2 regions of the Variovorax sp. MPBD4-3 genome follow, and region 2 is predicted to be linked to the other one. Evidence: riboswitches for the same ligand, from Rfam matches in the RefSeq annotation. Region 2 holds a riboswitch; the other holds the start of a gene.
The links. Region 2 has a riboswitch for glycine ahead of gcvT (glycine cleavage system aminomethyltransferase GcvT). Riboswitches for the same ligand answer to the same signal wherever they lie in the genome.
Positions count from the first base shown of each region.

Region 1: linked by a shared signal. The riboswitch ahead of AC1RVW_RS12450 (D-amino acid dehydrogenase) and the one ahead of gcvT (glycine cleavage system aminomethyltransferase GcvT) in region 2 are both predicted to bind glycine.

Region 1 covers NZ_JBXASW010000016.1:35,833-41,184, forward strand. Annotated here, with positions in the region: gene rfbA (glucose-1-phosphate thymidylyltransferase RfbA) at 1-649, opposite strand, end outside; gene rfbD (dTDP-4-dehydrorhamnose reductase) at 679-1,569, opposite strand; gene rfbB (dTDP-glucose 4,6-dehydratase) at 1,566-2,636, opposite strand; glycine riboswitch at 2,762-2,865, shown strand; glycine riboswitch at 2,883-2,990, shown strand; gene AC1RVW_RS12450 (D-amino acid dehydrogenase) at 3,084-4,385, shown strand; gene AC1RVW_RS12455 (FIST signal transduction protein) at 4,404-5,352, opposite strand, start outside.
Region 2 covers NZ_JBXASW010000021.1:17,401-22,752, reverse strand. Annotated here, with positions in the region: gene AC1RVW_RS14900 (PaaI family thioesterase) at 1-222, shown strand, start outside; gene AC1RVW_RS14895 (alkene reductase) at 237-1,361, shown strand; glycine riboswitch at 1,415-1,505, shown strand; glycine riboswitch at 1,518-1,630, shown strand; gene gcvT (glycine cleavage system aminomethyltransferase GcvT) at 1,676-2,848, shown strand; gene gcvH (glycine cleavage system protein GcvH) at 2,912-3,283, shown strand; gene gcvP (aminomethyl-transferring glycine dehydrogenase) at 3,332-5,352, shown strand, end outside.

The DNA of each region.
Region 1 (5,352 bases), on a different contig from region 2:
TGAGCTGGTCGAGGTCTAGGTACGCCTGATTTACCGCCGTGATTTCCAGTTCCCCGCGCGCGCTCGGCTTCACCGCCTTCGCGATATCTACGACCTGGTTGTCGTAGAAGTAGAGGCCCGTCACCGCATAGCTACTCTTCGGCTTCAGCGGCTTTTCTTCGATGCTGCTGGCCTTGCCCTTGGCGTCGAATGCCACCACTCCATACCGCTCGGGGTCGTGCACGTGATAAGCAAAGACGGTGGCACCAGAGTTCTTCGCATCAGCACCGCCGAGCAGATGTGCCAGGTCATGCCCATAAAAGATGTTGTCCCCCAACACCAGCGCACTGGGCGAATTCCCTACGAACTTCTCACCAATGATGAAAGCCTGCGCCAGCCCATCCGGACTCGGTTGAACCGCGTACTGCAGATTGATGCCCCACTGGCTGCCATCACCCAACAGTTGCTGGAACCGCGGCGTGTCCTGCGGCGTGCTGATGATCAAAATGTCGCGCATGCCGCCGAGCATCAGCGTGCTCAGCGGGTAGTAGATCATCGGCTTGTCGTACACCGGCAGCAGCTGCTTGCTCATGGCAAGCGTGGCCGGGTGCAGGCGGGTGCCCGAACCGCCGGCCAGGATGATGCCTTTGCGTTGCGTCGTCTTGGTCATGCTTTTGTTTTTTCGTGGGTGTTTGTTCTTCAAAGCGTCTCGCGCAGCATGCGCGCAACGCCTTCCTGCCAGGGCGGCAGGCGCAGGCCGAAAGTGGTCTGCAGCTTGGTGGTGTCAAGACGCGAGTTGTGCGGGCGCTTCGCCGGGGTCGGGAAGGCGCTGGTCGGCACGGCCTCGACAGCCTGCGGGCCGGCCTTGAGCTCGACGCCGGCCTGCTGCGCCATTTCGAGCACGAAGCGCGCATAGCCGTGCCATGTCGTTTCACCGCCCGCAATCGCGTGATAGAGCCCGGCCTTGGCCGGATCCTGCAGCGTGGCGCGGATGGCATGGGCCGTCACGTCGGCCAGCAGCTCGGCACCAGTGGGCGCACCGAACTGGTCGTCGATGACGGTCAGCTTGTCGCGCTCCTTGGCCAGGCGCAGCATGGTCTTGGCGAAGTTGCCGCCGCGTGCCGCGTACACCCAGCTTGTGCGGAAGATCAGGTGGCGCGGGCAGTGCTGCGCCACCAGTTGCTCGCCTTCGAGCTTGGTCTGGCCGTACACGCTGAGCGGGCCGGTCGCGTCGTCTTCCTTCCAGGGCTTGCTGCCGCTGCCATCGAAGACGTAGTCGGTCGAGTAGTGCACCATCAGCGCGCCGATCTGCTGGGCGGCTTCGGCCACCACGCCGGGCGACGTGGCGTTGAGCTTGCGCGCGAATTCGGGTTCGCTCTCGGCCTTGTCGACGGCCGTGTGTGCTGCGGCATTCACGATCACGTCGGGGCGGACCTTCAGCACCGTCTCGGCCAATTGCTCCGGCCTGCTGAAGTCGGCGTGGAAATCGGTGCTGTCGAAGTCGAGCGCCACCAGTTCGCCCAGCGGCGCAAGGCTGCGTTGCAGTTCCCAGCCGACCTGTCCGCCCTTGCCCAGCAGCAGCAGCTTCATGCCGCGGCCTTTGCGTCGTATTGCTTCTCGACCCACTCGCGGTAGGCGCCGCTTTGCACGTTGCGCACCCACTCGCTGTTCGCGAGGTACCACTCGACGGTCTTGCGGATGCCGGTGTCGAAGGTCTCGGCGGGCTTCCAGCCGAGTTCGGCTTCGAGCTTGCGTGCGTCGATGGCGTAGCGGCGGTCGTGGCCGGGGCGGTCGGTGACGTAGGTGATCTGCTCCTTGTAGGGCTTGCCGTCTGCCTTGGGGCGCAGCTCGTCCAGCAGCGCGCACACGGTATTGACGATCTCGATGTTCGGCTTCTCGTTCCAGCCGCCCACGTTGTAGGTCTCGCCCAGTTTGCCGGCCTCGAGCACGCGGCGGATGGCGCTGCAGTGGTCCTTCACGTAGAGCCAGTCGCGCACCTGCATGCCGTCGCCGTACACGGGCAGCGGCTTGCCGGCCAGCGCGTTGACGATCATCAGCGGGATGAGCTTCTCGGGGAAGTGGAACGGGCCGTAGTTGTTGGAGCAGTTGGTGGTGAGCACCGGCAGGCCGTAGGTGTGGTGCCAGGCGCGCACGAGGTGGTCGCTGGCGGCCTTGCTGGCCGAGTACGGGCTGTTGGGCTCGTACTTGTTCTCTTCGGTGAAGGCCGGGTCGGTCTTCGAAAGCGAGCCGTAGACCTCGTCTGTCGACACATGCAGGAAACGGAAGGCCGTTTTCTGGTCGGCCGGCAGCGCGCTCCAGTAGCCGCGCACCGATTCGAGCAGGCGGAAGGTGCCGAGCACGTTGGTCTGCACGAAGTCTTCGGGGCCGTGGATCGAGCGGTCCACATGCGATTCAGCGGCAAAGTTGACCACGGCGCGCGGCTTGTGCTCGGCCAGCAGGCGGTCGACCAGGGCGCTGTCGCCGATGTCGCCCTGCACGAAGATGTGCCGTGGGTTGTTCTTGAGCGATGCGAGCGTCTCGAGGTTGCCGGCGTAGGTCAGCTTGTCGAGGTTCACGACAGGCTCGTCGCTGCTCGCGATCCAGTCGAGTACGAAATTGGCGCCAATGAAGCCAGCGCCGCCGGTAACCAAGATCATGGGGTCCCCTGAAGTTGAAAGTCATCGCCGTGTCGCAATGAACATTAACGTTCGATTATCCCATTGGGCCAATTGGCGGAAACACAAGACGTTACCGTTCTGCCCTCGGCGTGTTTACAATCGTTCGCGATACCGCAGGAGAGCGGGCCACCCCGGTGGCCCTACCGAAGGCGCAAACTCCCATAAACGCTCAGGTCGGCCCGACGAAGTCTTGGATTTCGGCAAGGGGTCAGTACTGCATCAACTGAAACGCCGTCTGGAGAGACGCCACTTCACGTGGCGCACCGAAGGAGCAAATTCGTTGCAATGGCGCAACGAATGAATCTCTCAGGTACCGAGGACAGGGGGAGCGGCAACTTGGACAGCGGTCGTCCGGTTGCTTGCTATTAATTCAATAGTATTCACCCTCGCCCGCCGTTCAAGCGCAGCACCTCAAAGGTACTTGAAATGCGCGTGATCGTTCTTGGCGCCGGCCTGCTCGGCGTGACCTCGGCTTACTACCTCCAGCAACTCGGCCACGAAGTGACCGTGATCGACCGGCAGGCCACCCCGGCCGCCGAAACCAGCTTCGCCAATGGCGGGCAGATTTCCGTCAGCCATGCCGAACCCTGGGCCAACCCCAGCGCGCCGCTCAAGGTGCTGCAATGGCTGGGCAAGGAAGACGCCCCGCTGCTGTTCCGCATCCGCGCCGACATGCGCCAGTGGCTGTGGGGCCTGCAGTTCCTGCGCGAATGCACGCCGGCGCGCACCCGCCACAACATCGAGCAGATCGTGCGTCTTGGCACATACAGCCGCTCGATGTTGCAACAGTTGCGCCGCGACACCGGCATCGCCTACGACCAGCGAACCCAGGGCATCCTCCACTTCTATACGACGCAGAAGGAATTCGACGGCGCCCTCGCGCCCGCCGAGCAGATGCGCGCCCTGGGATGCGAACGCCAGGTCATCTCGGCAGACGAGGCCGTGAAGATCGAGCCCGCCCTCGCCCACATCCGCCCCAAGCTGGCCGGCGCGACCTACACAGCCGAGGACGAATCCGGCGATGCCAACCGCTTCGCGCGCGAACTCTCCCGGCTCGCGGCCGAAGCCGGCGTGAAATTCCTGATGAGCCACACCGTCACCGCCCTGCGCGAGGCCGGCGGCAGCATCGACCACGTGGAGGTCACCGATGCCGAAGGCCGCTTCCAGCGCATTCGCGGCGACGCCTTCGTGATGGCGATGGGCTCGCTGAGCCCGCTGCTCGCGGCGCCGCTGGGCATCCGCCTGCCGATCTATCCGGCCAAGGGCTATTCGGTCACGCTGCCCGTCAAGGACGCCTCCAAAGCGCATCAGGTCTCGCTGACCGACGACGAATTCAAGCTCGTGTTCTCACGCTACACCTCGGAATCCGGCGACCGCTTGCGCATCGCCGGCACGGCGGAGCTCAACGGCTACGACCGCGACCTGAACCGCGTGCGCTGCGAAGCCATCGTGCGCCGTGTCGAAGAGCTGTTCCCCGGCGCCGGCGACACCACGCAGGCCCAGTTCTGGACCGGCCTGCGCCCCGCCACGCCAAGCAACGTGCCGCTGATCGGCAAGACGAAGCTCGCCAACCTGTTCCTCAACACCGGCCACGGCACGCTCGGCTGGACGCATGCCTGCGGCTCCGGCAAGTCGATCGCGCGTATCGTGAGCGGGCTCGCACCGGAGGTGGATTTCGCGTTCACGGGGATGCCGGCGCCGCAGCCACGCATGCTGCAGCCGGCATGATCCGAGGCTGAAAGGTGTTCAGTCGTTGGACGTGAACACCGTCAACACCCCCGTATAGCCATACAGGTGGTGCCGCGCGATCTCCCCGGCGGCGAAGAACCCGACCAGCGGCACGTCGCCCAGCGCGTGCCGCACGATCTGCAACTCGGCGCCCGGCGCGCCGAAATGCGGGCCGCCACGCCCGGAACAGCTCACGTACACCGCACCCGCGATGCGCCGCGCCGGATGCGGCGCCGCCTCGGCCTCGCCGGCAGCCACGGCGCGCGCGGTGGCCAGCGTCTGCTCTTCGGGCTCCAGCTCTTCGCGGATCTCGGCGCAGATGCGCATCAGGTCGGCCCGCGCCGCCTGCGCATTGCGGCGGCAGAAGGTCAGCCGCATGCCGGCTTCGGCCGTGTCGGCAATCGCGATGCCGCGCCGCGTCGGGTCGAGCCCGATGATGTGGCGCACCAGCACGTCGGCGCCCAGGTCGCCGGTGCGGCGGATGCCGTCGCTGCCCGCGTCGGCCAGCCCGACCAGCGTGTTGCGCACGGCGTCGATGGCTTCCTGCGGCCTCTCCAGCGACACCTGCAGGTCGGCCAGCAGCACGTCCAGGGCCGGTTCGCCGTCGAGCCTGAGCAGCAGGTTGCCGTCGGCCTCGGTGATCTCGCGCTTGCGCACCGCGCCCGAGCGCAGCGGCTGGCAGCCCTGCGTGACGCGCGACACCAGCCGCACGCCGTCGCCGAACACCACGCCCGACAGGCCGCCCGAGAACACACCGCCCGCCGCCCCATGGCCGCGGATGTTGCCGTTGCCGCCGACCGCGAACTGAAGCGCGCCGCCACGGCCCGACGAGAGCCCGCCGAACAGGTAGCCGGTGTCGGTGCGGCCCGCCATCTCGGCGATCAGCTCGGTCAGGTCGGGCGTGGCCGGGTCGGCGTGCACCAGCGCGGTGTGGGCCTCGAAGCCGCTCATTTCGGAGTTGCCCAGC
Region 2 (5,352 bases):
ACTTACTCGGTCATACCCGATCGACTGCAAGTGCTCACCGTCAACATGAACATAGACTTCAAGGCCCCAGCCGTGATTACGGAAACCCGGCTGCAGGCCAGCGTGACGGCATTGACGGAAAGAAAAGCCATCGTTCAGGTGTTCGCCTGGCAGGCTGACATCCTTCTCTTCGAGGCGAACGTGGTCGAGGTCCTGGCGCCCTGGCGCGTCAAGCCAGCCTGAGGCTGGGGATCACAATGAATCGGACATCGCCACTTCTGCGCCCGATCACGATATCGGGCACCCTTTTGAACAACCGCGTCTTCATGGCGCCGATGACGCGCATGCGGGCCAACGGCACGGAATGTCCGACACTGCTGACCGCCAGGTACTACGCACAGAGGGCAACCGCCGGTTTGATCGTCACCGAGGCCACGCAGGTCTGCGCCCAAGGCAAGGGCTACTTCGGCACACCGGGTATCTACACCAATGCGCAGGAAGGTGCGTGGAGCCGCGTGGTGAAAGCGGTGCACGAAGCGGGCGGCCGAATTGCAATGCAACTCTGGCACGTGGGCCGCATCTCGCACAGCCTGAACCAGCCGGACGGCGCGCAGCCGGTCGCTCCTTCAGCCGTCGCCACACGACGCTCGAAGGTAAGCGTCTTCAAGAACGGGCGACTCCAGGAAGTACCCTGCGAGCCAGCAAGGGAGCTTTCAGGCGATGAAATTTCCGTGATCGTCTCGCAGTACGCGGCAGCGGCCGAACGTGCAAAGCGGGCAGGCTTTGACTTTGTCGAAATTCATGCGGCCAACGGCTATCTGATCAACCAGTTTCTTTCCACGAATACCAACCTTCGGACAGACCAATACGGCGGCTCTCTTGAAAATCGGGCCCGCTTCCTGGAAGAAATCGTCGATGCAGTCTCTCTTGTCATCGGCGCAGGCAGGGTCGGAGTTCGCATATCGCCCAATGGGGTATTCAACGATATCGCCGACAGCGAAGCCGAACAAATGGCCTGTTTGCTAGCCCACAGCCTCAACGCCAAGGGGATCGCGTATCTGCACGTCGCAGAACCCGACTGGGCGGGCGGCGTTGCATTGACTGCAGCATTCCGACAGGGGCTACGCGAAAGATTCAGGAATTGCCTGGTTTTTTGCGGAAATTTCGACCAGAAATCAGGGGAGGAATTGCTGGCGCAAAAAGTTGCGGATGCGATGGCGTTTGGTCGTCTGTACATCGCGAATCCGGATCTGGTGACTCGCTTTGCCAGCGGCGCCAAGCTGAATGTGGCCGACCCATCGACTTTCTATTTCGGCAACACCAAGGGGTATACCGACTATCCGTCATTGGGAAGCGCCGAGGCCACAACGGCAACCGCTTGACCAGAGCGGCCGGCCGATAGTCCTTGGAACACGCCCTAGCCGATCAACTACACTCTCGAAGGTCAGGAGAGAGCCCCGCCAGCCGGGGCCGCCGAAGGCGCAGGGGTTTCCCGAACGCTCAGGCAAAAGGACTGACAAGGCGCCGGCGAACACCGGCGTTTCCTTGCTGGAGAGAGGCCGCCGTACCGCAAACGGCGCAGCGGCCCACCGAAGGAGCAAACCCCGATCGTGGGGCGAATCTCTCAGGTAAAGCGGACAGCAGGGGTGGCCCATGGCTTGCGTCATGGATTTTGTCTGCCCCTTTGGAGTGCCCCGTGGCCGCTTCCTCCGCACCCGCTACCGAACTTCTCAAGACGCCGCTGCACGCCCTTCACGTGGAGCTCGGCGCCCGCATGGTGCCATTCGCCGGCTATTCCATGCCGGTGCAGTACCCCGCCGGCCTCATGGCCGAACACAAGCACACGCGCGATGCGGCCGGCCTGTTCGACATCTCCCACATGGGCCAGCTGCGCCTGGTCGGCCCCGACGCCGCGGCCGCCTTCGAAACCCTGATGCCCGTCGACGTGATCGACCTGCCCGCCGGCAAGCAGCGCTACGGCCTGCTGCTGAACGACGAGGGCGGCATCCTCGACGACCTGATGTTCTTCAACGAAGGCCACGGCTCGCTCTTCGTGATCGTCAACGGCGCCTGCAAGGTGGCCGACATCGCCCACATCCAGCAGAAGATCGGCTCCCGCTGCGAAGTGCAGCCCTTGCCCGACCACGCCCTGCTCGCGCTGCAGGGCCCCAAGGCCGCGGCCACGCTGGCGCGGCTGTCGCCCGGCATCGAGCGCTTCGTGTTCATGACGGGCGGCGCGGTGCAGATCGGCGGCATTGCCGCCTTCGTCACCCGCAGCGGCTACACCGGCGAAGACGGCTTCGAGATCTCGGTAGCCGCCAAGGATGCCGAGCCGCTGGCCCGCCTGCTGCTGGCCCAGCCCGAGGTCAAGCCCATCGGCCTGGGCGCGCGCAATTCGCTGCGGCTCGAAGCCGGCCTGTGCCTGTACGGCAACGACATCGACACCACCACCACGCCGGTCGAGGCTTCGCTCAACTGGGCGATGCAGAAGGTGCGCCGCGCGGGCGGCGCGCGCGAAGGCGGCTTCCCCGGCGCCGCGAAGATCCTCGCGCAGCTTGCCGCCGCCACGGCAGGCACCGCCGGCCACACCGACCACGACACGCTGAAGCGCAAGCGCGTGGGCCTCGTGGCGCTGGAGCGCATTCCGGTGCGCGACGGCACGGTGCTGCAGTCATTCGAAGGCCAGGACATCGGCATCGTCACCAGCGGCCTGCTCGGCCCCACGGCCGACCGCTGCATCGCCATGGGCTACGTGGCCACCGCCTTCGCAGAGCCCGGCACCCGCGTGCAGGCCATCGTGCGCGGCAAGCCGGTGCCGATGGAAGTCTCGACCATGCCTTTCGTGCCGACCCGCTATTACCGCGGCTGAAAGCGGCAGACCCGGCTAGGCTCTGCACCCCGATTCATTTTTTCCACGAGGAGTTTTCTCACCATGAGCATCAAGTACACCAAGGACCACGAATGGGTGTCGGCCGAAGGCGACGCAGCCACCGTCGGCATCACCTTGCACGCGCAGGACGCGCTGGGCGACGTGGTGTTCGTCGACCTGCCCGAAGTCGGCAAGACCTTCGCGCAGGGCGAAGTTGCCGGCGTCGTCGAGTCGGTCAAGGCGGCAGCCGACGTTTTCATGCCCGTGTCGGGCGAGATCACCGAAGTCAACGAAGCCCTGCGCGCCGACCCCTCGCTGGCCAACAGCGACCCGCTGGCCGCCGGCTGGTTCTTCAAGGTCAAGCTGAGCGAGCCCGCGCAGCTCGACGCCCTGCTGGACGCCGCCAGCTACGACAAGTTCGCGGCCGAGTCCTGATCGCCTGATTTTTCTTCCGAGCCCCCTTCTTCCCGAGCCCCCACCGCCATGCCGATTCCCGCCCTTCCCTCTTTGCAAGAACTAGAGAATGCCGAAGAATTTCTCGCCCGCCACATCGGCATCGATGCGGCGGACGAGGCGCGCATGCTGCCGGTGATCGGCTCGGAAACGCGCTCGGAGCTCATCGACGGCATCGTGCCCGCGGCCATCCGCCGGGCGCGGCCGATGCGGCTGCCGGCCCCCGTGACCGAAGCCGACGCGCTGGCCGAACTGAAGGCGATGGCCTCGAAGAACAAGGTGTTCAGGAACTTCATCGGCCAGGGCTACTACGGCACGCACACGCCGGGCGTCATCCTGCGCAACATCCTCGAGAACCCCGCCTGGTACACCGCCTACACGCCCTACCAGGCAGAGATCTCGCAGGGCCGCATGGAAGCCCTGCTCAATTTCCAGACGATGGTGTGCGACCTCACGGGCATGGCCATCGCCAATGCGTCGATGCTCGACGAAGCCACGGCCGCCGCCGAAGCCATGACGCTCGCCAAGCGCAGCGTTAAAGCCAAGAGCAACGTGTTCCTGGTGTCGGGCGACTGCCATCCGCAGACCATCGAAGTCATCAAGACGCGCGCCGCGCCGCTGGGCATCGAAGTGAAGGTGAGCACGGTGTCGGAAACGCTGCCGCACCTGATGGCGAGCGGCGCCTTCTTCGGCGTGCTCGCGCAGTACCCGGCCACCACCGGCCACGTGCACGACCTGCGCCCGCTCGCGGGCCATGCGCACCAGTGCGACGCCGCCTTCATCGTGGCGGCCGACCTGCTGGCGCTGACGCTGCTGGTCGCGCCCGGCGAGTTCGACGCCGACATCGTCTGCGGCACCACGCAGCGCTTCGGCATGCCGCTGTGCAACGGCGGCCCGCACGCCGCCTACCTGGCCTGCCGCGACGAGTTCAAGCGCTCGCTGCCGGGCCGCCTGGTGGGCGTGAGCGTCGACACGCACGGCCAGCCCGCCTACCGCCTCGCGCTGCAGACGCGCGAGCAGCACATCCGCCGCGAGAAGGCCACCTCCAACATCTGCACCGCGCAGGTGCTGCCGGCCGTGGTGGCCAGCATGTACGCCGTGTACCACGGGCCCGACGGCCTCACACGCATCGCGCAGCGCGTGGCGGCGCTCACCGCCATCCTGTCGGCGGGCCTGTCGCAGATGGGCCGCGAGCCGGTCAACACCACCGCCTTCGATTCGCTGACCATCCGCACCGGCGACGACACGCCGGCCATCATCGAGCGCGCGCAAGCCGCCGGCGTCAACCTGCGCCAGCGCCTGCAGCAGCACCTGGGCATCTCGCTCGACGAGACCACCACGCGTGCCGACGTCGAGACGCTGTGGGCCCTGTTCGCGCCCGCCGGCAAGCCGCTGCCGCGTTTCGACGACCTGGCCGCGAACACCACGCCGCTGATCCCCGAAGACCTGCGCCGCGCGAGCGCCTTCCTCACGCACCCGGTGTTCAACACCCACAAGAGCGAGACCGCCATGCTGCGCTACATCCGCAGCCTGTCGGACAAGGACCTGGCGCTCGACCGCAGCATGATCCCGCTGGGCAGCTGCACCATGAAGCTCAACGCGACCAGCGAGATGATCCCCATCACCTGGCCCGAGTTCGCCAACATCCATCCCTTCGCGCCGGCCGAACAGCAGCTCGGCTATGCCCAGCTCGATGCGCAGCTGCGCGCCTGGCTGTGCGAGGCCACCGGCTACGCGGGCATCAGCCTGCAGCCCAATGCGGGTTCGCAGGGCGAGTACGCGGGCCTGCTGGCCATCAAATCGTTCCATGAAGCCAAGGGCCAGGGGCATCGCAACATCTGCCTGATTCCATCGTCCGCGCACGGCACCAACCCCGCGAGCGCGCAGATGGTGGGCCTGCAGGTGGTGGTGACGGCCTGCGACGCGCAGGGCAATGTCGACATGGACGACCTGAAGCGCGCCTGCGAGAAGCACAGCGCCAACCTGGCCGCGGTGATGATCACCTACCCCAGCACGCACGGCGTGTTCGAAACCCGCGTGAAGGAACTCTG